DNA from 4 places in the Bradyrhizobium sp. URHC0002 genome. Region 1 is predicted to be linked to each of the others. Evidence: predicted binding sites of a transcription regulator. Region 1 holds the regulator's gene; each other region holds the start of a gene.
What was found. Region 1 encodes LexA, which represses DNA repair genes until DNA is damaged. Its sites were predicted from a motif close to TGTTCNNNNTGTGTTCNG; they were not measured.
Positions count from the first base shown of each region.

Region 2: the regulator LexA is predicted to act here: its motif matches at 2,588-2,605, upstream of ACVWVY_RS04160 (helicase-related protein).
Region 3: the regulator LexA is predicted to act here: its motif matches at 1,352-1,369, upstream of ACVWVY_RS26960 (single-stranded DNA-binding protein).
Region 4: the regulator LexA is predicted to act here: its motif matches at 4,137-4,154, upstream of ACVWVY_RS03330 (DNA recombination protein RmuC).

Region 1 is NZ_JBSSCF010000001.1:5,409,514-5,414,892, forward strand. It holds gene ACVWVY_RS26380 (hypothetical protein) at 1-55, opposite strand, end outside; gene ACVWVY_RS26385 (ComEC/Rec2 family competence protein) at 208-2,505, shown strand; gene ACVWVY_RS26390 (hypothetical protein) at 2,600-2,779, opposite strand; gene ACVWVY_RS26395 (hypothetical protein) at 2,919-3,341, opposite strand; gene lexA (transcriptional repressor LexA) at 3,570-4,277, opposite strand; gene ACVWVY_RS26405 (molybdopterin molybdotransferase MoeA) at 4,468-5,379, opposite strand, start outside.
Region 2 is NZ_JBSSCF010000001.1:852,958-858,336, forward strand. It holds gene ACVWVY_RS04160 (helicase-related protein) at 1-2,333, opposite strand, end outside; gene ACVWVY_RS04165 (DUF3108 domain-containing protein) at 2,936-3,826, opposite strand; gene rpmB (50S ribosomal protein L28) at 4,269-4,577, shown strand; gene ACVWVY_RS04175 (ATP-dependent nuclease) at 4,733-5,379, shown strand, end outside.
Region 3 is NZ_JBSSCF010000001.1:5,532,531-5,537,909, forward strand. It holds gene ACVWVY_RS26950 (outer membrane protein) at 1-87, opposite strand, end outside; gene ACVWVY_RS26955 (outer membrane protein) at 319-1,062, opposite strand; gene ACVWVY_RS26960 (single-stranded DNA-binding protein) at 1,593-2,078, shown strand; gene ACVWVY_RS26965 (DUF2306 domain-containing protein) at 2,327-2,725, shown strand; gene gyrA (DNA gyrase subunit A) at 2,930-5,379, shown strand, end outside.
Region 4 is NZ_JBSSCF010000001.1:676,154-681,532, forward strand. It holds gene ACVWVY_RS03305 (DUF805 domain-containing protein) at 1-344, shown strand, start outside; gene dapE (succinyl-diaminopimelate desuccinylase) at 468-1,622, shown strand; gene truA (tRNA pseudouridine(38-40) synthase TruA) at 1,683-2,420, opposite strand; gene fmt (methionyl-tRNA formyltransferase) at 2,420-3,352, opposite strand; gene def (peptide deformylase) at 3,487-4,014, opposite strand; gene ACVWVY_RS03330 (DNA recombination protein RmuC) at 4,186-5,379, shown strand, end outside.

The DNA of each region.
Region 1 (5,379 bases):
CGGACGGCAGACCAGATATCGCCAGCGCAATCGAAATGCAGGCCGCAAGCTTCATGGGATGTCCGACCTTCGTCCGATTCCTGGGATGCTCCAGTGTAGCGCCAGGCGCTGTGCATTTCTTCAGGTTTCTGCATCCGTTCTGCTAGCGGCGTGAATACACCGTCCGGTAGTCTTGCGCTCTCCACGAGATCGTAAGGTGTAGCCGGCGTGGCGGAGCAGGGCGACATTTCGGGCCGGAAGCGGGGCTACGCCGGAACTTGGCCGCCGCGCTCCGCGGCGCCTATTGGCGGTCTTGCGCCATCGCGGCCCGCTTTCTGGCCGCCGATTGTCGAAGCCCTGCGGGCATGGGCCCGCGCGGAAGCCGGTGCAGGCCGCCTGCTGCCCTGGGTGCCGGTGGCGTTCGGCACCGGAATCGCTTTTTACTTTGCCGCCGATCACGAGCCGGTTCTGTCGGTGGCCGCCGTTGTGGCCATCGCGCTATGTGCGGTGGCGGTATTGCTGCGGCGGCAAAAATTCTTTCCCCTCGCGGTCATGATCGCAGCCGTTGCGGCGGGCTTTGCGATCGCGACCTGGAAGACCGCGCGGATCGCGCATGGCGTGCTGGCGCGGCCGATGTTTTCGGTGTCGCTGACGGGCTTTGTCGAAACCCGCGACATCCGCGAGCGCACCGACCGGTTTGTCCTGCGCGTCGTCACCATGGAGAGCGCGCGCGGGACGACAAAGCTCGAACGCGTGCGGCTGTCGGTGAAAAAGGGCACGGCGCCTGCGGTCGGCAGCTTCGTCGAGCTGAAGGCGCGGCTGCTGCCGCCGCTAATGCCGGTGCGGCCGGGCAGCTACGATTTCAGCCGCGACATGTTTTTTGCCGGCATCGGCGCCTCCGGCTTCGTGATGGGTGCGATCAAGGCCGTGGAGCCGCCGGCCACCGGTGGCGGGCTTCGCCTGCGCTATTCCGCGCTCATGCAGGGCTTGCGCGATACGATCGACGCGCGGATCAGGACCACGCTGGAGGGCGACAAGCGCGCGATTGCCACCGCGCTGTTGACCGGGCGGCGCGATGCGATCTCACAGCCGGTGAATGATGCGATGTTCATCTCGGGTCTCGGCCATGTGCTGTCGATCTCGGGGTACCACATGGCCGTCGTCGCCGGCGTCGTGTTCTTTGCGGTGCGGGCGCTGCTGGCACTGTTTCCCGCGCTCACCGTCGGCTACGCCATCAAGAAATGGTCGGCGGCGGCAGCCCTGGTCGCCGCCGCGTTCTATCTGCTGCTGTCGGGGGCGGAAGTGGCGACGCAGCGCTCGTTCTTCATGACAGCCGTGGTGCTGATCGCGGTCATGGTCGATCGCCGGGCGATCACGTTTCGCACGCTCGCGGTTGCGGCCCTGATCGTGCTGGCGGTGGCGCCGGAAGCGCTGGTGCATCCGAGTTTTCAGATGTCGTTTGCGGCGACGCTGGGCCTCGTTGCCCTGGTGCAGATCGGCTTGCCGCGCATGTTCGCGACGCCGGACCATAGCGCGACCGCCCGCGTGGCGCTGTGGGGCGGCCGCGAGATCGCGATGCTGCTGCTGGCCTCATTGGTGGCGGGGCTCGCCACCACGCCTTACGCGGCCTTTCATTTTCACCGGGTCACGCCCTTTGGCGTGCTGGCCAATCTGGCGGCGATGCGGGTCGTCTCCGCGGTCGTGATGCCGGCGGGCCTGCTCGGCCTCGTCGCGATGCCGTTCGGGTTCGATGGTGTGTTCTGGGCGATCATGGGCGTTGGCATCGACTGGATGATCGCGGTGACGCAATGGGTCGCGGCGCTGCCCGGCGCGGTCGGACGGGTGCCGGCGTTTGGCATCGGCCCGCTGATTGCGGCCAGCCTTGGCATCATTCTGCTCGGCCTGTTGCGTACGCCGCTGCGCTGGTCGGGCGCCGTGCTGGTGCTATCAGCGGCGCTGTGGGCGGCGAAGGTACCGCAGCCGGATATTCTGATTTCTGCCGATGGCCGCCATGTCGGCGTCCGCGGTGGGGATGGCCGACTGCATCTGATGCATGCCGCGAAGGGCTCCCGGGATGTCTTCCTGCTGAAGGAGTGGCTGGCGGCGGATGCCGACGCACGAACCGCGGCTGACGCGTCGCTCATTTCGGGCGTTTCATGCGACGATATTGGCTGCGTGATGCAATCCGCCGGCGGCGGCTTCGTCGCGCAGGCGTTCAAGCCCGAGGCGCTTTCGGACGATTGCGAGCGCGCGGCGCTCATCGTGACACTGCGGCAGGCGCCGGCTTCATGCGCGGCTTCCGTCATCGACGCCGACCGGCTGCGGCGGCAGGGCGCGATGGCGCTGCGGCGAGGCCGTGACGGATTTGTCGTCGAGGCGGCCAAACCCAAGGGGATCGACCGCCCGTGGTCGCCGGCCGCAGCCTACGAGAGCGAGGCCGACGCCACCATGCTGGCGCCGCGCGTCGTGCCGCCGCGCGCCGTCGACGCCACGCCGGCCGAGGCCGATCTTCAGGCGGAGGAATAGACGAAACATAGCGTTTTCGAGCGAAGCATGCCCTCGGACTTGATCCGTGGGCTGGAAGCCGGTTCGCGTGGAGAAAACGCGCCAAAGCAGAAAACTAGTGCTCGTCGAGCGGAGGACTTGAGGGACTGGCCGGTATTTCGAAGGCGCCGAGGTGGAATTCCTCCGGCGCGTCGGGGGACGCCGGCAAATTGACCAGTGTGAACGACGCCTCGGGGAATTGCTGCCAGATCGCGAGATCTTCGGCCGTGATAGTGAGCCAGCCGTACCGGAACATGTACCGTCCGGGCTCCGTGACGCGTCCGGCTCTCTGCCATGTAACCTTATTGACCACCGACTGCCCCTCGGCGCCGAGTTCTCGAAAACTATACCACCATGATCCGCCGGCTTGAACCGGCGGATCGCATGTGCGTCGCTTATCCGGTCACGATGAATTCGGCCGGCGGCGCTTCCGTCACCTTCGGTGTACGTTCGCCATCGGTCTGAACGACCGGCAATTGCAGCACGGTCGCGCGCTGGCCTTCGCAAAGCTGCGTCACCAGCACATGGCTTCCGTCCGGAAATTCGATCGCGTCATGGTGGCGATCGGCCACTTCGGGTTCGATCTGGTTGAACTTGCCGACGCGCCAGTCGGTGGTTCGCGTCCAGATCCAGCGGTTGTCGTATCTGACGTCCTCGGCGAACGCGAGTTCGGTGCCGGGAAGCATGCAGACCGCCACGGCTGGTTCGCGTTCCGACGCAAAGCCGCGGGTCGATGTCCCGCGGAATGTCGTGGAGATCAGCGTCTCGCCGACCTGGGCAGGCCGCGTCTTCACAGCATGCAGGCTATAGTCACACATCGGATGGCTCCCTCGTTTGAGATAGCTGACCCGTGTCTGGCAGGAGGCACAGGCCTCTATCAGAGTGGACTTGGCGCAGAGCGTTTTCTTGTTTCTGGGCATTTCTGCGACTGGCGCACTGCGTCTAAATCACAAACGCGCTAACTCAATTTGGGGTTCCAATCGCGCACAAAAAACCCCGGCCCAGGGCCGGGGCTGCCGTCGCAGGCATGTCCGCGAACCGGACGGTCAATATTTCCGGTACAGCCCGATCAGCTTGCCCTGAATCCGGACCCGGTTCGGCGGCAGGATGCGGACTTCGTAGGAGGCATTGGCCGGTTCAAGCGCAATCGAGGCGCCGCGGCGGCGGAAGCGTTTCAGCGTGGCTTCCTCCTCGTCGATCAGCGCCACCACGATGTCGCCGGTGTCGGCGGTTTCGTTGCGCTGGATCAGCGCCATGTCGCCGTCGAGAATGCCGGCGTCGACCATGGAATCGCCGCGCACTTCGAGCGCGTAATGTTCGCCGGAGCCGAGCATGTCAGGCGGCACGCTGATCGTGTGGCTGCGGGTCTGTAGCGCCTCGATCGGCGTACCGGCGGCGATCCGGCCCATCACGGGGACGGCGACCGGGCGATTGCCGTCGTCCTCGGCAGTCGGCACGCTCACCGAGCGCTTGCCGAGCGTGCCTTCGATGACGCTCGGCGTGAAGCCGCGGCGGCCGTTGCCGCCGCCGGCCCCGGCAAGCTCGGGCAGCTTGATGACTTCGATGGCGCGGGCGCGGTTGGGCAGGCGGCGGATGAAGCCGCGCTCCTCCAGCGCCGTAATGAGGCGGTGGATTCCGGATTTCGAACGCAGATCGAGCGCGTCCTTCATCTCGTCGAAGGAGGGCGGTACGCCGGCTTCTTTCAGCCGTTCGTTGATGAAACGCAGAAGTTCATACTGTTTGCGCGTAAGCATCGCGAGCAATCCCCCGGTTGGCGTCGTCTCTCGGTCTCGAATCGTCAGGGTCCATCGCGGGAGTCCCCAAAACCCCCAACCACAAACACTAGCAGTCGAAACAAATCATGAACGGACACTATATGTTCGATATGTGTTCCGCAACCACTTAATTTCAGGTGAACGCATTACGGCTTGGCCGCTCAGGGCGTCATTCCGGCAGCCGGAGCAGCTCGCAAGGCGAACCCTTGGCCGCTGCCGGCGCGAACGGCGGACGTATCACAAGTGCCCGTGCCGCAGCGAGATTCCCCAATAGGGACGAGTCCTGGTGGGTCACCGGCACCGCGACCAGCGTGCCGTCTTCGCGCGCTTCGAGGCGTGCCCGAAGATAGTCTTCGCGCTGGTCGTTGGCGGCGAGATCGCGACCCAGCAGGGCGCTTTCTCTGACGTGATGGATGCTGTCGCGGCCCGATAGCGCGCGAATCAACGGCACCAGAAACAGGAAGCCGCAGACATAGGAGGAGACGGGATTGCCGGGCAGGCCGATCACCCGCATCGCCCCCAGCCTGCCGTGCATCATCGGCTTGCCCGGCCGCATCGCTATGCGCCAGAACGCCATGGCCGTGCCCTCGGCCTCCAGCGACCGCTTGACGAGGTCATGGTCGCCGACCGAGGCCCCGCCCATGGTGATCAGGATATCTGCTTCAAGCTCGCGCGCACGGCGGATGCCTTGCGCGGTGGCGGCAACCGTGTCGGCGGCGATTCCGAGATCGACGACCTCGGCGCCCTCGGCGCGCGCCAGCGCTCGGATTCCATAGCCGTTGGAATAGACGATCTGGCCTGGGCCGGGGGTCGATCCCGGCATCACAAGCTCGTCGCCGGTCGCGAGCACTGCGACTTTCGGACGGCGGTGCACCGCAAGCTCCGGATAGTTCATGCCGGCGGCGAGCGACAAATCGCGGTCGGTGAGGCGGCGTCCGCGCGTCAGCAAGACGTCGCCCGCGCGGAAATCGACGCCGGCGGCGCGAATATGCCGCCCGGGAACGGCAGCTTCCGTGATGGTGAGGCAATCGCCGTCGGTCGCCGTATCTTCCTGGATAATGACGGCGTCGGCGCCGTCAGG
Region 2 (5,379 bases), 4.6 Mb from region 1:
TTTTCGCCGGGCGAAGACTCGCGCCACGCCAGCGCTGGACGAATGAGATCCGCGAGCCGCTCCAGAATATCGACGCGCACCGCGCGTTCGCCGCACTGGCGGTAACCGAGCAGGCGATAGGCGTCGCGGGGCAATGCCTTGTCGACCGGAAACGATGTGCGGCCCGAGCTCGCCAGATGCTGCGCGCCCGACAGCGCGGACATGTCGACATTGTCCTGCTTCTCGGCCCACAGCAGCGAAGCCAGCGCGCGCGCGGCGGGCTTCAGCAGCCCGGGGAAATAGATGTGATAGGCGCCGAACCGCACACCGTATTTGCGCAGCGTCGCGCGCGAGGCCTGGTCGAGATCCTTCATCTCGGCGGAAATCTTTGCGCGCTCCAGCACGCCGAGCGCTTCCACCAGCTGGAACGCGATGCCGCGCCCGATGCCGGTGATGTCCTCGGCCTTGGAGAGCCCGAACAGCGGCCCCAGCAGCTTCTCGATATGCGTCTTCAGCCATAGATCGAGCCGCGCCTGCACGGCCTCGCGCGGCGCGCCGGAGAGGCGATCGTCGGCAATGATGCGCAATCGCGGATGCAGCGCATCGTCGGCCGCGACGAGCTTTGCCACGGCGTCGCCGGTCCAGCGAATGGTGCCGTCTGACGTCAGCACGAACTGGTCGTCGGGCGCTGCGGCAAGCTTGGTGGCGCGCGCGTCGATCTCGCTGGCGAGCACCTGCTGCGCTGCCGCCTGCAACGCTTTCGCATCCGAGCCGGCTTCCGCCGCATCGGGTGCAAAGGTAAACCCATCGAGCCGGCCGATCGCGTGGCCTTCCACAATCACTTCGCCGGTCTTGCCAATTTCCGTATTCAAAACTGAGTTCTCCCGCAGGCGGCGCATCAATACACTGGTCCGCCGGTCAACGAAACGCTCCGTTAGGCGTTCATGCAGCGCATCGGATAATTTATTTTCGACCTCCCGGGCGATCCCCTGCCAGTGATCGGGGTCATACAGCCAGTCCGGGCGGTTGGCGACGAAGGTCCAGGTGCGGATTTGCGCGATCCGGCCCGACAGCGTGTCGATATCGCCGGTCACGCGGTCGGCCTGGTCGACCTGGGCGGCGAACCATGCGTCCGGTATGCGGCCCTTCTTCATCAGGAATGCATAAAGCGTGGTCACGAGCTCGGCGTGGGCCGCGGGCGCGAGACGCCGGTAGTCCGGGATCTGGCAGGCGTCCCACAGCCGTTCCACCGCTGCCGCGCCGTGGGCCATGTCCCTCACCTCGCCGTCGCGGGCGGCGTGATCGAGCACGCGCTGATCCTCGGCAATCGGCGCGCGGGTCAAGGCCTCATGCCCCGGCGACAGCGCCAGCGACACCTGCAGCGCGCCGAGCGAGGAAAAATCCAGCTTCGAATTGCGCCACTGCAGCATTTTGACGCTGTCAAAGGTGTGGTTCTGCAGCGCGTTCACCAGTTCCGGCTCGAACGGCGCACAGCGCCCGGTGGTGCCGAAAGTACCGTTGCGCGTGGCGCGCCCCGCGCGGCCCGCGATCTGCGCGAACTCGGACGGATTGAGCCTGCGGAACTGATAGCCGTCGTATTTGCGATCCGATGCAAAGGCCACGTGATCGACGTCGAGGTTGAGCCCCATGCCGACGGCATCGGTGGCGACGAGATAATCGACGTCGCCGTTCTGGAACATGGCGACCTGCGCATTGCGTGTGCGCGGGCTGAGCGAGCCCAATACAACAGCAGCGCCGCCGTGCTGGCGGCGGATCAGTTCGGCGATGGCGTAGACTTCATCGGCCGAGAACGCGACGATCGCGGTGCGGCGCGGCTGGCGCGTGATCTTGCGGTCGCCGGCGAATTCGAGCTGCGACAGCCGAGGCCGTGTGATGATGGACGCGCCGGGCAAGAGCCGCTCGATGATGGGACGCATGGTCGCAGCCCCCAGCAGCAGCGTCTCGTCGCGGCCGCGGCGATGCAGGATGCGGTCGGTGAACACATGCCCGCGCTCGAGATCGGCCGCGATCTGGATTTCGTCGACGGCCAGGAAACTCACGTCGAGATCCCGCGGCATCGCCTCGACGGTCGAGACCCAGTAGCGCGGGTTCTTCGGCTTGATCTTCTCTTCACCCGTGACGAGCGCGACGCTGTCTGCGCCCGCGCGATCCGCGATCTTGTTGTAGACCTCGCGCGCGAGCAGCCGCAGCGGCAGGCCGATCACGCCCGACGAATGCCCCAGCATCCGCTCGATGGCGAGATGGGTCTTGCCGGTGTTGGTCGGCCCGAGCACGGCGGTGACGCCGGCGCCGGGCGCGCGATCGTTCGCGAACGTGGAGGGTGAGAAAGCCATGTGTTGCAGGTGTTTCTTTTTTAAATGCCGTCGCTCGAATCGCAGGTGCCAGACCTCATCCTGAGGAGCCGCGTTAGCGGCGTCTCGAAGGATGAATGGCACCAGTGGAGCTTCATGGTTCGAGACGGCGCTATCGCGCCTCCTCACCATGAGGGTACCTTCTTTGCGAGGAGCGAAGCCTTTCTGGTCGCACGGCGTCAAATCGGCCGAATCTGTTTCACTTTGCGACGGCGATGCGGTCGCGGCTTAAGGTCTGGAACGAGTCTGGAACGAAACGCGCCCGAATCGCTGACTCCTGCCAAACCCGATACGTTCACCGCAACATCTCGCGCTGAAGCGCTCCGAACAACACTAGATCAAGTTTGCGAGTGCTCCACAAGCGGCGGTCTTGGGGTGAAATCCTTAAAGGCCGGAGTCGAATCAGAAGTGGGTAAGAGTCAAGGCGGATTCCGCTATCTCGTCGTCCCTGCGAACGCAGGGACCCATAACCGCAGGCGCTCATTGGTTGGCGCATGTGGCAACTCCGAGTCCCTCAATCTGCAGGGCCGCGGCGTATGGGTCCCTGCGTTCGCAGGGACGACAGCGGAGCGCCGCCCGAAACTTCAATTCGTCTTCGCCACCCTTGGCGGCATCGCAGTCGTCACGAACGACGTCGCCTCCAGCATCGCCAGCCCGAATGGCGTCGGTATCGTCATGCGGAATGGAACCAAAACGCGGGTTCCCGCGATCGGCACGAAGGCGATCTCGATCCGGCGTTCGGTGGCGAGATATTTGATCACGGGGCGATCGGGGATGTAGCCCGCAACCGGCGTGAAGTAGACGGCGCAGACCAGCGCCGGCCCGTGATAGCCGCGCTCGGCCTTCACCGTTTCCATGCGCTTGTAATCGAGCTTGAGGTCGTAGCGCATCCGTCCGTCAAAAATCCCCGCACCGGTACGGCAGGATTCGGGCGACAGCACCTCGCCATTGCCGGCCACGCGCAGCATCGAGCCCGTCATGGGATCCAGCACGCCCTTGCGGTGCGCATCGGTTACGACGACCCGGTCCGGATCGACCGGCGGAGCCGGATCGATCGAAAACTCCTTCACATTGCCGTTGGCCAGCAGGAGCCGGATGGTTTCGGACTTCTTCTGCGTGGTTGTCGTGGCGGTATAGGCATTCGCGACCAGCGCGCCGCCCACGACGCGGCCCTGGCTGGCGCCGGAACCCGTGCCGCCGGAAAACGCTTTCAACAGCCCGGCGGTGCCGCCCTGGGCTGCGGCCGAAAACGTGTCGTCGCCGATTTCGATGGTCCAGGCGCCCTTGCCGACCGGGATGCCCGCCAGTGTCGCCTCATATTGCGCATCCAGCCGACCCTGCGCGGACGCCGCCTGCGGCGCCAGTGCAGCGAACGCGATGGCGCACAGGCTGAAACCGAGCCTTGCGAGCGGCGAAACGGCGCGTTTGGCAGTCACGAATGGCTTATCCCGGGATCGGCGCGATTGGATGTTCATTTAGGCAGAAATATCCGGCAAACAACGCGCAGCATCAGCGAAAACCACGCAATCATCAGACCTCGCATCGCCTTTCGCCGCTTTGCGGAAGGCCAAGGCCTTAGCCCCTTAACGAAAGCCAAGGTGTCGGCGGGGATTACGCCCTTTATATGATCCCTTAAGTAGCTGGAAACCGGCCCAATTCCGCGGTTCGGACGTCAGCGTTTGGCAAGCACCGCCTGCCCTGGCCTCAGATCCCCGGCGGATTCCGGCTCGGGTGAAGAAAACGCGTCAAAACAAGGGGCTTGGGCAGGCCGGAACGGGCGCCATGCCGCCCAAAAACCTTGACCGGATGGCCATCTCCCCCTATACGACCGCAGTTCCTGGAAATGGACGCGATTTTGGACCCCCGCGCAGCCGCGAGATGCGCTTGCCTATGGCGGGGATGGAAGAGGATTTTCAGATGTCCCGGCGCTGCGAACTGACGGCCAAGGGCCCCCAGGTGGGCCACAAGGTGAGCCACTCGAACATCAAGACCAAGCGGCGCTTCCTGCCGAACCTGGTCAACGTCACCTTCATCTCGGACGCGCTCGCCCGCAACGTGCGCCTGCGCGTCTCGACCAATGCGCTCAAGAGCGTCGACCACAATGGCGGCCTCGACGCCTACCTGATCAAGGCCAAGGCCGACCTGCTCTCCCCCCGTGCGCTGGATCTGAAGCGCGCCATCGAGAAGAAGGTCGGCAAGCCGGTGTTCGTGAAGAAGGCGAGCTGAGACTTAGCTACATCGGCGGATCAGAGTTTGGAGCGGCCGGGTCGAAAGACCCGGCCGTTTTTGTTTTAAGCCTTGTTGTTGGTTAACTTCGAGCGAAACTGCTACCATTAGTTGCACGCAAATCCGAATCGACAGAAGGCTGGGGAGCATTCGTCGTGAATATCTCGAAGGTCGTGATTCGAAATTATCGCTGCTTGCCCGCAACAACTGTTCTGCTGAACAAGCACCTGAATATTATTGTTGGCGACAACGAATGCGGCAAATCAACCTTTCTAGAGGCCATATATCTCGCGCTAAGTGGCCAATTGAACGGGCGGCATATCCAAGCGGAATTGCATCCTCATCTGTTTAACTCTGCCACTGTTTCGAATTACGTCAGATCCCTCAGCAGCAAGGCTCCAGCACCGCCGCCTAGCATTCTAGTTGAGTTGTATTTTGCAAACGATTCCGCGCTCGCAAGACTAAAGGGACAAAACAACTCGCTAAAGGAGGATACTCCAGGCGTGAAGCTCTCGATTGAGTTCAACGAAGAGTATCGGAGCGAATATGGTGTTTACGTTGCTGACCCAACGCTCATAAAAACCATCCCGATAGAATACTATGTAGTCCGATGGCGCGACTTCGCAGACAATGAGGTCACATCGCGCTCAATACCGATAAAGCCTAGCTTTATCGATGCGAGCACAATCAGAAATAACGCGGCTGCCAGCCGCTACGTCCTCGACTTGATCAAAGACGGCCTTAGCAAAAAAGATCAAGTCGACTTGGCACTTTCATATCGACTTTTGAAGGATAAGTTTCT
Region 3 (5,379 bases), 120 kb from region 1:
GTAGGGCCGCGCGGCAAGGTCTGCGGCGGCCGCAGGCGCGATCCCAAATGCGATCAGGGCGGTCGTCGTCAACAGAATTTTCTTCACTTTGTTTCTTCCTTCTTCGGGATTTCCAACGCAACTACGCGAGTAGTCTATTTGAGGTTGCTTGCGCATATAGCGCGAAGTCATCGCATAATGCTGTCGCCGAAAAACCACATCCGCGGCAAATGTAGGTAAGATACAACCGTGGCGGGTGCTGACTATGTCGGGGTACAACCAAACAAAAAGGCCGGCGCGAGGCCGGCCTTTCGGTCGTCAGTTGGTTGAAGGCGAAGATCAGTACTTCGCGATGACCGGGCCGCCCCAGCGGTAGTTGACGCGAACGGTGACGAGATCGACGTCCTGTTGGATACGTTCGTTACCGAAGAATAAGCCGGCGGTGTCGACGAAGGTGTGGGTTCGGTCCTGCATGAACAGGTGGTTGTATTCGATGCCGGCCGACCAGTTGGGGGCGAAGCCGAATTCGAGGCCCGCGCCGACCACGGCGCCCCAGCGGGTGTCGTCGCCGGTGGTGGCAACCAAAACGCCGGAGGGAACAGCAAACGCGCGGAAACGATCCGCCGTAACGGCGGCGCCACCCTTGACGTAGAACAGAACGTTGTTGGCGGCCCAACCGACCTGACCGGTGAACAGGCCGAACGCATCGATGCTCGACTGATTGCGGAGCGTCGGATCGAGCACGCTCACATTGCTGCCCCTGAAGTCGGCCCAGTTGCCCTGCGCTTCGAGGCCGAACACCCAGCTGCTGGCTTGCCAGCGATAGCCGATCTGGCCACCGACGGTGCCGCCTGTTGCGTCATGGCAGCCCTCAGCCCCGCCGAACACCGGGTCCACGAAGTCCCAGCACTTTTGGCTCGAACCCCAGCCGCCGTTGATGCCGAGGTAGAAGCCGCTCCAGTCGTACATGACGGGGACCGGCACCGGCGGGGCCTTGACGTAAGGGCGCGCCGCGAGGTCGGCGGCCGCCGCAGGGGCAGCGAACGCAATGAGAGCAACCGTACTCAACAGAAGCTTCTTCATGGTCTAACTCCAGGTTTTGTCCGCTTCCCGTTGGTCCCGAAAGCGTTCTCGAAATGACGCGAGCGCCGCGCCGCTGACCAATTCTATATCGCGAGTCGCTCGGAAATTGCGTCTCTGAATTGCAACACTTGTAAGCCAAAGTATGGAGTCAAGCTCATGATATATCTATATTATTCCCGTTAACGGGCAGAACTTTCGGTTCCATTTTGTCGTTTCCGGGACCCAATTGCGGCGAACTGAAGTCGCCGTTTAGTTGAGTAGTGAATTCGCCCATGGCGACATGGATTTTCGGAACAAAGCTGGAACATGGGCCGGGGCGATGCTATATGTGGATAACCGCCGACTTGCCGAGGGATCGCTAAGTCGGCGGGGCTTGCCAGCGTATAGGGTCGCTTCAGATGTCCGGAAGCGGACGCGAACGAGCGGACAAAACACAGTCAGGAATTGGCGACAGGTCAAGAATTGGAGGCGGCCGGCACTTGGCGGGCGGTCCAGTAATTTTTGCCGGCGATATCGAGTGGAGAGCGGCGATGGCGGGAAGCGTGAACAAGGTGATTCTGGTCGGCAACCTCGGCAAGGATCCTGAAATCCGGCGGACACAGGACGGGCGGCCGATTGCCAATCTGAGCATCGCGACCTCGGAGACCTGGCGCGACAAGGGCACCGGCGAGCGCAAGGAAAAGACCGAGTGGCACCGCGTCGTGATCTTCTCCGAACCGCTTTGCAAGATTGTCGAGCAGTATCTGAAGAAGGGCGCCAAGGTTTACATCGAGGGCGCGCTGCAGACCCGCAAATGGACCGACCAGAGCGGCGTCGAGAAATACTCGACCGAAGTCGTGCTGCAGGGCTTCAACTCGACCCTGACCATGCTCGAAGGCCGCGGCGGCGGTGGCGGCAGCTTCGGCTCTGACGATGCCGGTGACTTCGGCACCAGTGGGCCCGTCAGCTCCGCGCCGCGGCGGCCGGTGGCGGCAGGCGCGCGCAACAGCGACATGGACGACGACATCCCGTTCTAGGGCAGGGCTTTTGCCGGCGCATTGGCTTGCGATAAATTCGTTCGCGAGAACGGGCGTTTGCGCCTGATTTACAACTGATGTGCCGGCTGATGTGCCGGCGCAGAACCACCCGCATTCCGCTGAAAACCGGCTCGTAGACGCGGCGATCCGAGCGCTCACGCGTGATGTTCTTTAACATTTGCATGAGCTATTGCACTTAAGCTGCTTCCAGCCTCGAACGCCCACTTAACCTGGAGGAGCGTCCACCCATGAGCCTCGCGCCGCTGCTGGAGGCCCCCGGGACGATCCCGTTGCATGCCTTCGCAGCGATGGCGGCGTTCGCCCTCGGCATCGTACAATTCGCAGCCCCAAAGGGAACGCTGCCGCACCGGACCATCGGCTGGATCTGGGTGCTGCTGATGTTTGCGGTCGCGATCAGCGCGTTCTGGATCCACGAGATCCGCATGGTCGGGCCGTTCAGCCCCATCCATCTGCTGTCGATCTTCACGCCGATCATGCTGGTGCTCGCGGTCCTGCATGCGCGCCGGCACAATGTCAGCGGTCACAAGAAGGCGATGACCACGATCTTCTTTGGCGCGCTGATCGTCGCCGGCCTGTTCACCTTCCTGCCGGGGCGGATCATGCACGCGGTGGTTTTCGGCCATTAGGTCGATGCTGGAGACGCTGTTTGGAGGCTTGGTTTTCGGTCCCGAAAATGCCGGTTCCGGCAGGCACCAAAAAAGCCGCCTCCGATCCCGGTAAGTCCATGAAAAAACGAGCGGAAAAACCACCCTTCCAGCGCGCTTCGGGGTGGTTATCGGACCCCCGATGCGCTATATGATTCTCAGCTGAGAATTGACCGGATTCCCCCTTTGTCTGACCCTGAAGATAACAAGCCCGGCGAGCCGCCGGAGCCCTCCGATATCCGTCCCGTTTCCATCCTCGACGAGATGAAACGCTCCTATCTCGATTACGCCATGAGCGTGATCGTGGCGCGGGCGCTGCCGGATGCGCGCGACGGACTGAAGCCCGTGCATCGGCGCATTCTCTACGCGATGCACGAGAACGGCTTCGAATGGAACAAGTCGTACAACAAGTCGGCGCGCACGGTCGGCGACGTCATCGGTAAATACCATCCCCACGGCGATCAGTCGGTCTACGACGCGCTGGTGCGTCTGGCGCAGGATTTCTCCATGCGCGTGCCGCTGATCGACGGCCAGGGCAATTTCGGCTCGGTGGACGGCGATACGGCGGCCGCCATGCGGTACACCGAATCCCGCCTGACCAAGATCGCGCAGACGCTGCTCGACGACATCGACAAGGACACCGTCGATTTCCAGGCCAATTACGACAGCCGCGACCGTGAACCGACGGTGCTGCCGGCGAAATTCCCGAACCTTCTCGTCAACGGCGCCGGCGGTATCGCCGTCGGCATGGCGACCAACATCCCCCCGCACAATCTCGGCGAAGTCATCGACGCCTGCGTGGCGCTGATCGACAATCCGGCGCTGACGATCGACGACCTCATCAACATCGTGCCGGGACCGGATTTTCCGACCGGCGGCATCATCCTGGGACGGCAGGGCATCCGCTCGGCCTATCATCTCGGTCGTGGCTCGATCGTGATGCGCGGCAAGGTCACCATCGACACCATCCGCAAGGATCGCGAAGCGATCATCATCACCGAAATTCCCTTCCAGGTGAACAAGGCCACCATGGTCGAGCGCATCGCCGAACTGGTGCGCGAGAAGAAGATCGAGGGCATCTCCGACCTGCGCGACGAATCTGACCGTGACGGTTTTCGCGTCGTCGTCGAACTGAAGCGCGACGCCGTGCCTGACGTGGTGTTGAACCAGCTCTACCGTTTCACGCCGCTGCAGACGAATTTCCCGGCCAACATGGTGGCGCTCGACGCCGGGCGGCCGCAGACGATGAACCTGAAGGACTTTCTGACGCTGTTCATCGCCTTCCGCGAACAGGTGGTGACGCGGCGCACGAAATTCCTGCTCAACAAGGCCCGCGACCGCGCCCATATCCTGGTTGGCCTCGCGATTGCGGTGGCCAATATCGACGAGATCATTCGCGTTATCCGTACCTCGCCCGATCCGAACACCGCGCGCGACACGTTGATGTCGCGTGACTGGCCGGCGCGGGACGTCGAAGCGATGATCACGCTGATCGACGATCCCCGGCACCGGATGGCCCCCGACGGCACCGCGCGGCTGTCGCTGGAGCAGGCCAAGGCCATTCTCGAACTGCGCCTGCAGCGGCTGACGGCGCTCGGCCGCGAGGAGATTTCCGAAGAGCTCGACAAGCTCGCGGTGGAAATCGCCGACTATCTCGACATCCTGCGTTCGCGTGCGCGCGTGCAGGGCATCATCAAGGAAGAACTTGCGGCGGTGAAGGGCGAGTTCGCCACCCCGCGCAAGACCGTCATCATCGAGCAGGAAGGCGAGGTCGAGGACGAGGACCTGATCCAGCGCGAGGACATGGTCGTCACGGTCTCGCACGCCGGCTACGTCAAGCGCGTCCCGCTCTCGACCTATCGGGCGCAGCGCCGCGGCGGCAAGGGCCGGGCGGGCATGCAGACCCGCGACGAGGATTTTGTCAGCCGCTTGTTCGTGGCCTCGACCCACACGCCGGTGCTGTTCTTCTCCTCGAAGGGCCAGGTCTACAAGGAGAAGGTCTGGCGGCTGCCGGTGGCGGCGCCAAACGCGCGCGGCAAGGCGCTGATCAACATCCTGCCGCTGGAGCAGGGCGAGCGCATCACCACCATCATGCCGTTGCCGGAGGATGAATCCTCCTGGGGCAATCTCGACGTGATGTTCGCCACCACAGGCGGCACCGTCCGCCGCAACAAGCTGTCCGACTTCGTCGATGTCCGCCGCTCGGGCATCATCGCCATGAAGCTCGGGGAAGGCGAGGCGATCGTCGACGTGCAGATCTGCACCGAGCGCGACGACGTGCTGCTGACGGCCGCCGGCGGCCAATGCATCCGCTTCCCGGTCACCGACGTACGCGTCTTCACCGGCCGTACCTCGATGGGCGTGCGCGGTATCGCGCTCGCCAGCAACGACACGCTGATCTCGCTGGCGATCCTGCGCCATGTCGAGACCACCTCGGACGAACGATCGGCCTACCTGAAGATGCGCCGCGCGGTCGCCGGCGAAACCGCGGCGGAAGAGCCTGTCGATGCCGAGGGCGAGGAGACGTCGGGCGCGATCCAGCTGACTTCGGAGCGCTATGTCGAGATGTCTGCGCAGGAGCAGGTCGTGCTGACGGTCTCCGTCAACGGCTACGGCAAGCGTACGTCATCTTACGA
Region 4 (5,379 bases), 4.7 Mb from region 1:
ACAAGAGCGGCTGGTGGATGGTGCCGTTCTTCGCGATGCCCGGCCTCCACAATCAGTTTGCAGATCGGCTCCCCGATTCCTACGCCGACCTCCCGCTCGCCGCTGCCGCAGCCGTTCTCTGCCTGTGGGGCTTCGTCGAAATGTACTGCCTGAGGGGCTCTCGCAAAACCAACCGCTTTGGCGCCGACCCGCTGACGCCTAAGCCGGCGCCGGATACGCGGCCGCCCTGGGACCAGCAGAGCGAGATCGAAATGGTGCCGCACAAGGCTAATGCCCACGTTCCGAAGTTCGCGTTCCCTCGCGGCGACTACCTTTCGCGAACTTCGGAAAGTGATGGGCATTAGCAGATTCAGGGTTCTAGTGCCGCTTGTCGATTTGAAGTCCCTAACCGAACTCGCAGCTTGCGCTGTAGGGACTTCAAATCGGCGGCACTAGCCCGCCGCCGGTTTGGCGTGTTAAGCCGGGGCATGAATGATGCCGTTTCCATTGCCCGCGACCTCGTCCGCTGCCCCTCTGTCACCCCCGCCGATGCCGGTGCACTCGGCGTCCTCGAACGTCTCCTGAAGGACGCCGGCTTCGAGGTGCATCGCATCACCTTTGGCGAGCCGGGCACGGCCGACATCGACAACCTCTACGCCCGTATCGGCGACGCTGCGCCGCACATCACCTTTGCCGGACATACCGACGTGGTGCCGCCCGGCGATGAAGCCGCATGGACGCTCGGCGCGTTCTCCGGCGAAGTGAAGGACGGTTTTCTCTATGGCCGCGGCGCGGTCGACATGAAGGGCGGCATCGCCTGCAGCGTCGCCGCGGTACTGCAATATCTCGCTGACGTCAGCGGCAAGCCAAAAGGTTCGATCTCGTTCCTGATCACCGGCGACGAAGAGGACATTTCGGTCAACGGCACCATCAAGCTTCTGAAGTGGTGCGCCGAGCGCGGCGAGAAATTCGACCATTGCGTGCTCGGCGAGCCCTCGAATGTCGAGGTGCTCGGCGACTGCATCAAGATCGGCCGCCGCGGCTCGCAATCCGGTACGCTCTATGTCGACGGCGTGCAGGGCCACGTCGCCTATCCGCACCGCGCCGCCAACCCGGTACCGGATATTTCGCGGCTGATCGTGGCGCTCTCGGACGAGCCCCTCGATCATGGCAGCGCGCAGTTCCAGGCTTCCAATCTCGAATTCACCTCCGTCGACGTCGGCAACACCGCTGGCAATGTGATCCCCGGACAGGCGCGCGCAAAATTCAACATCCGCTTCAACGACAACCACACCCAGGAAACGCTGCGCATGCTGGTCGAGGAACGGCTGACGAAAGCCTGCGGCAACCGCATCCGCGCGCGCATCGTGTGGGAATATTCCAACTCCAACGTGTTCGTCACAAAGCCTGGTACCTTCACCGACCTCGCCGTCAGCGCGATCGAGGAGGTGACGGACCGCAAGCCGGAGCTCTCGACCTCCGGCGGCACCTCGGATGCGCGCTTCATTTCGAGCTATTGCCCGGTGATCGAGTTCGGCCTGGTCGGCCAGACCATGCACCAGATCGACGAACGCACGCCGGTGTCCGATCTGGAGAAGCTGACGCGGATTTATCGCGGGGTCTTGGATAGGTATTTCGCGTAGCGCGCCGGCTTACTGGATACCCCGCCTTCGCGGGGTATGACGGCGTAGTGTTCGCCCGCCCTAATACTCTACCCGCACCAGGTACAATCCGTCCGGCGGTGCCACCGGGCCGCAGGCGGCGCGGTTGCGGGCGGCGAGTGCGGCGGCGAGATCGCCGGCGCTCCAGCGGCCTTCGCCGACCCACACCAGCGAGCCCACCATCGAGCGCACCTGGCTGTGCAGGAACGAGCGCGCGGACGTCAGGATCGAAACCGCGTCACCCTCCCTGACGACGTCGAGCTGATCGAGCGTCTTCTCAGGGGATTTTGCCTGGCATTCGGTGTCGCGAAAGGTCGTGAAATCGTGCTTGCCGAGCAGGCGTTGGGCTGCGATGTGCATCGCGTCCGTATCGAGATGCCGTGGCACGCGCCAGCTGCGCTTGATATCGAGCGCGAGATTGGCCCTGGAATTGGTGATGCGGTAGCGGTAGTGCCGCTTCTTCGCCGAGAAGCGCGCTTCGAAATCATCGGCGACGATTTCCGCCGAGAGTACGCCGATCGGATGCGGGCGCAGATGCGCGTTCAGCCCGTCGCGCAGGCGGCCCGGCGGAAACGGTTTTTCGATATCGCAATGGGCGACCTGCCCCAGCGCGTGCACGCCGGCATCGGTGCGGCCCGAGCCATGCACGCGAACCTGTTCGCCGCAGATCGCCTTTACCGCGGTTTCCAGCGCCCCCTGCACGGTTGGCGCGTTGTCCTGGATCTGCCACCCGGAGAACGGCGTGCCGTCATATTCGATGAGGAGTTTGTAGCGGGGCATCAGCCGAGCCGCGCCGGCGGCTTGAGCGGCGTGCCGCGCAGAAAATCCGCCGACTTCATCGGCGCCTTGCCGGCGCGCTGTAGTTCAAGGATGCGGATCGCGCCGTCACCGCAGGCAATCGTCAGGCGATCGTCGAGCACCTCGCCCGGCGCGCCGGAACCCTTCGCCGGTTCGCCGCGCAAAATCTTGATGCGGGCCGGTTCGCTATCGCTCGCGATTTCACACCAGGCGCCGGGGAACGGCGACAGCCCGTGAATATGCCGCAGCACCTCGCGCGCCGGGCGATGCCAGTCGATCCGCGCCTCGGCCTTGTCGATCTTGGCGGCGTAGGTCACGCCTTGCTCGCTTTGCTTGGTGAGTTGCAATCCGCCGCGGGCCAGCGCACCCATCGCACGCACCATCAGGTCGGCGCCGAGCGGCGCCAGCGCGTCATGCAGGTCGGCGGCGGTCATGGTGTCCGTGATCTGTAGCCGCTCCGCCATCGCGACGTCGCCGGTGTCGAGACCGACATCCATCTTCATCACCATCACGCCGCTCTCGGTGTCGCCGGCCATGATGGCGCGGTTGATCGGGGCGGCACCGCGCCAGCGCGGCAGCAGCGAGCCGTGCAAATTGAAGCAGCCGAGCGGCGGCGCGTCCAGAATGGCCTGCGGCAGGATCATGCCGTAGGCGACGACGACGGCCGCATCGGCATTGTGCGCGCGGAATTCCTCAAGCGCTTCCGGCGTCTTCAGCGTCGTTGGCGTCAGCACGGGAATCCCCAGCCGCCGCGCCTCCTGTTCAACTGGCGTCGGCTGCAACTTCATGCCGCGCCCGGCCGGCTTCGGGGCGCGGGTGTAGACGGCCACGACCTCATGGCCATGGGCCACGAGTTCGAGCAGCGTCGGCACCGCGAAGTCGGGCGTGCCCATGAAGATCAGGCGGAGAGGCATGAGGCGGACGAACCCGTTGTGAGCTAGGTCTATCCGTCATGCCCGGGCTCGTCCCGGGCATCCACGTTCTTCCTGGCGCAAAGGACGTGGATGGCCGGGACAAGCCCGGCCATGACGGCTGGGAGAATCACGAATTACTCCACCGCGCGCTTGGCGGCTTTGGTAAACTTCTTCAGCACGCGGTCGCGCTTCAGTTTTGACAGATAGTCCACGAACAGCACGCCGTTGAGGTGGTCGATTTCGTGCTGGATGCAGGTGGCGAACAGGCCGTCGGCGTCCTCCTCGTGCACCTTGCCGTCGAGATCGGTGAAGCGGATGCGGACCTGCGCCGGGCGCTCGACTTCCTCGTAATATTCGGGGATCGAGAGACAGCCCTCCTCGTAGACCGAAAATTCCTCCGATGAGGAGACGATTTCCGGATTGATGAACACCCGCGGGCGCGGCTTGGTTTCGCCGTTCTCGTCCTTCTTGGCGAGGTCCATGGTGATCAGCCGCACGGGTTGCGCGACCTGGATCGCCGCCAGCCCAATGCCGGGCGCGTCGTACATGGTCTCGAACATGTCGTCGGCAAGCTTGCGGATCTCCGTCGTCACCTTCTCGACGGGTTTGGAAACCAGCCGGAGCTGCTTGTCCGGCAGGATGATGATTTCTCTAAGGGCCATAGCGCGCGATTTAAGCTGCTGATTTGCCGGGGTCAATCCGCCGACGCGCCCGTTAAGGCTGCCTTAACCATGATTTTTAAGACTGCGTTAACCACGAATATTAAGCCTTCATTTACCATAAATGTTCCCTCTTCGTTCGCGAAAGCCGCCGAATCGGGCTACAAGTCGCGCATGAACGAAATTCTTTTGATTGTCGGCGACCTGCCGATTCACGTGGGCGAGGCGCTGATCGGATTCGGCGCGCTCGCATTGGTGCTGCTGCTGGCGATCGCCATCGTCATCGCCCGCTCCGGCCGCCGTGGCGCGGAACTGGCGATGGCGCAGGCTATTCGCGCCGACGAGCTGGAGGAGCGCCTGAGCGAAATGCTGCGGGCACAGAGCGAGTCCACCGGCCGGGTCGACGCCATGGCGCAGGCGCTGGTGGGTCGCCAGTCCGAGATGACGCGCGCGGTCAACGAGCGGCTGGATTCGGTGACCCACCGCGTCGGGCAATCGATGGAAGCGACCACGCGCCACACCATGGACAGCCTGCGCGTGCTGCATGAGCGGCTCGGCATCATCGACAACGCGCACAAAAATCTCACCGACCTGACCTCGCAGGTGACGACGCTGCGCGACGTGCTCGCCAACAAGCAGTCGCGCGGCGCGTTCGGCCAGGCGCGGATGGAAGCGATCGTGCAGGACGGCATGCCGCAGGGCGCTTACGAATTCCAGTACACGCTCTCATCAGGCAAGCGGCCGGATTGCGTGGTGTTCCTGCCCGACCAGCGGCCGCTGTGCATCGACGCAAAATTTCCGCTGGAAGCGATGACCGCGCTGCATGATGCGCGCAGCGATGAGGAGCGCAAATTCGCTACCCAACGCCTGCGCAACGACGTGATGAAGCATGTCAACGACATCGCCGAGAAATATCTGATCACCGGCGAGACCCAGGATACGGCGCTGATGTTCGTGCCGTCGGAATCGGTCTATGCCGAAATCCACGACGGTTTCGACGACGTGATCCAGAAGGCCTACCGCGCCCGCGTCGTGCTGGTGTCGCCTTCGTTGCTGATGCTGGCGATCCAGGTGATGCAACAGATCTTGAAAGACGCGCGGATGCGCGATGCCGCCGACCAGATCCGCACCGAGGTGCTCAACCTCGGCGACGACCTCGGCCGCCTGCGCGAACGCGTGCTGAAGCTGCAAAAACACTTTGGCGACGTCAATGAGGACGTCCGGCAGATATTGATTTCTGCGGACAAGATCGAGAAGCGGGCGGGCCGGATTGAGGAACTCGATTTCAGCAAGACCGACGCGCCGGTGGAAGTGCCTCGCTTCGTCAAGAGCGAAACGCCCGAGCTGTTCCCCCTGCCGCGCAAGCTG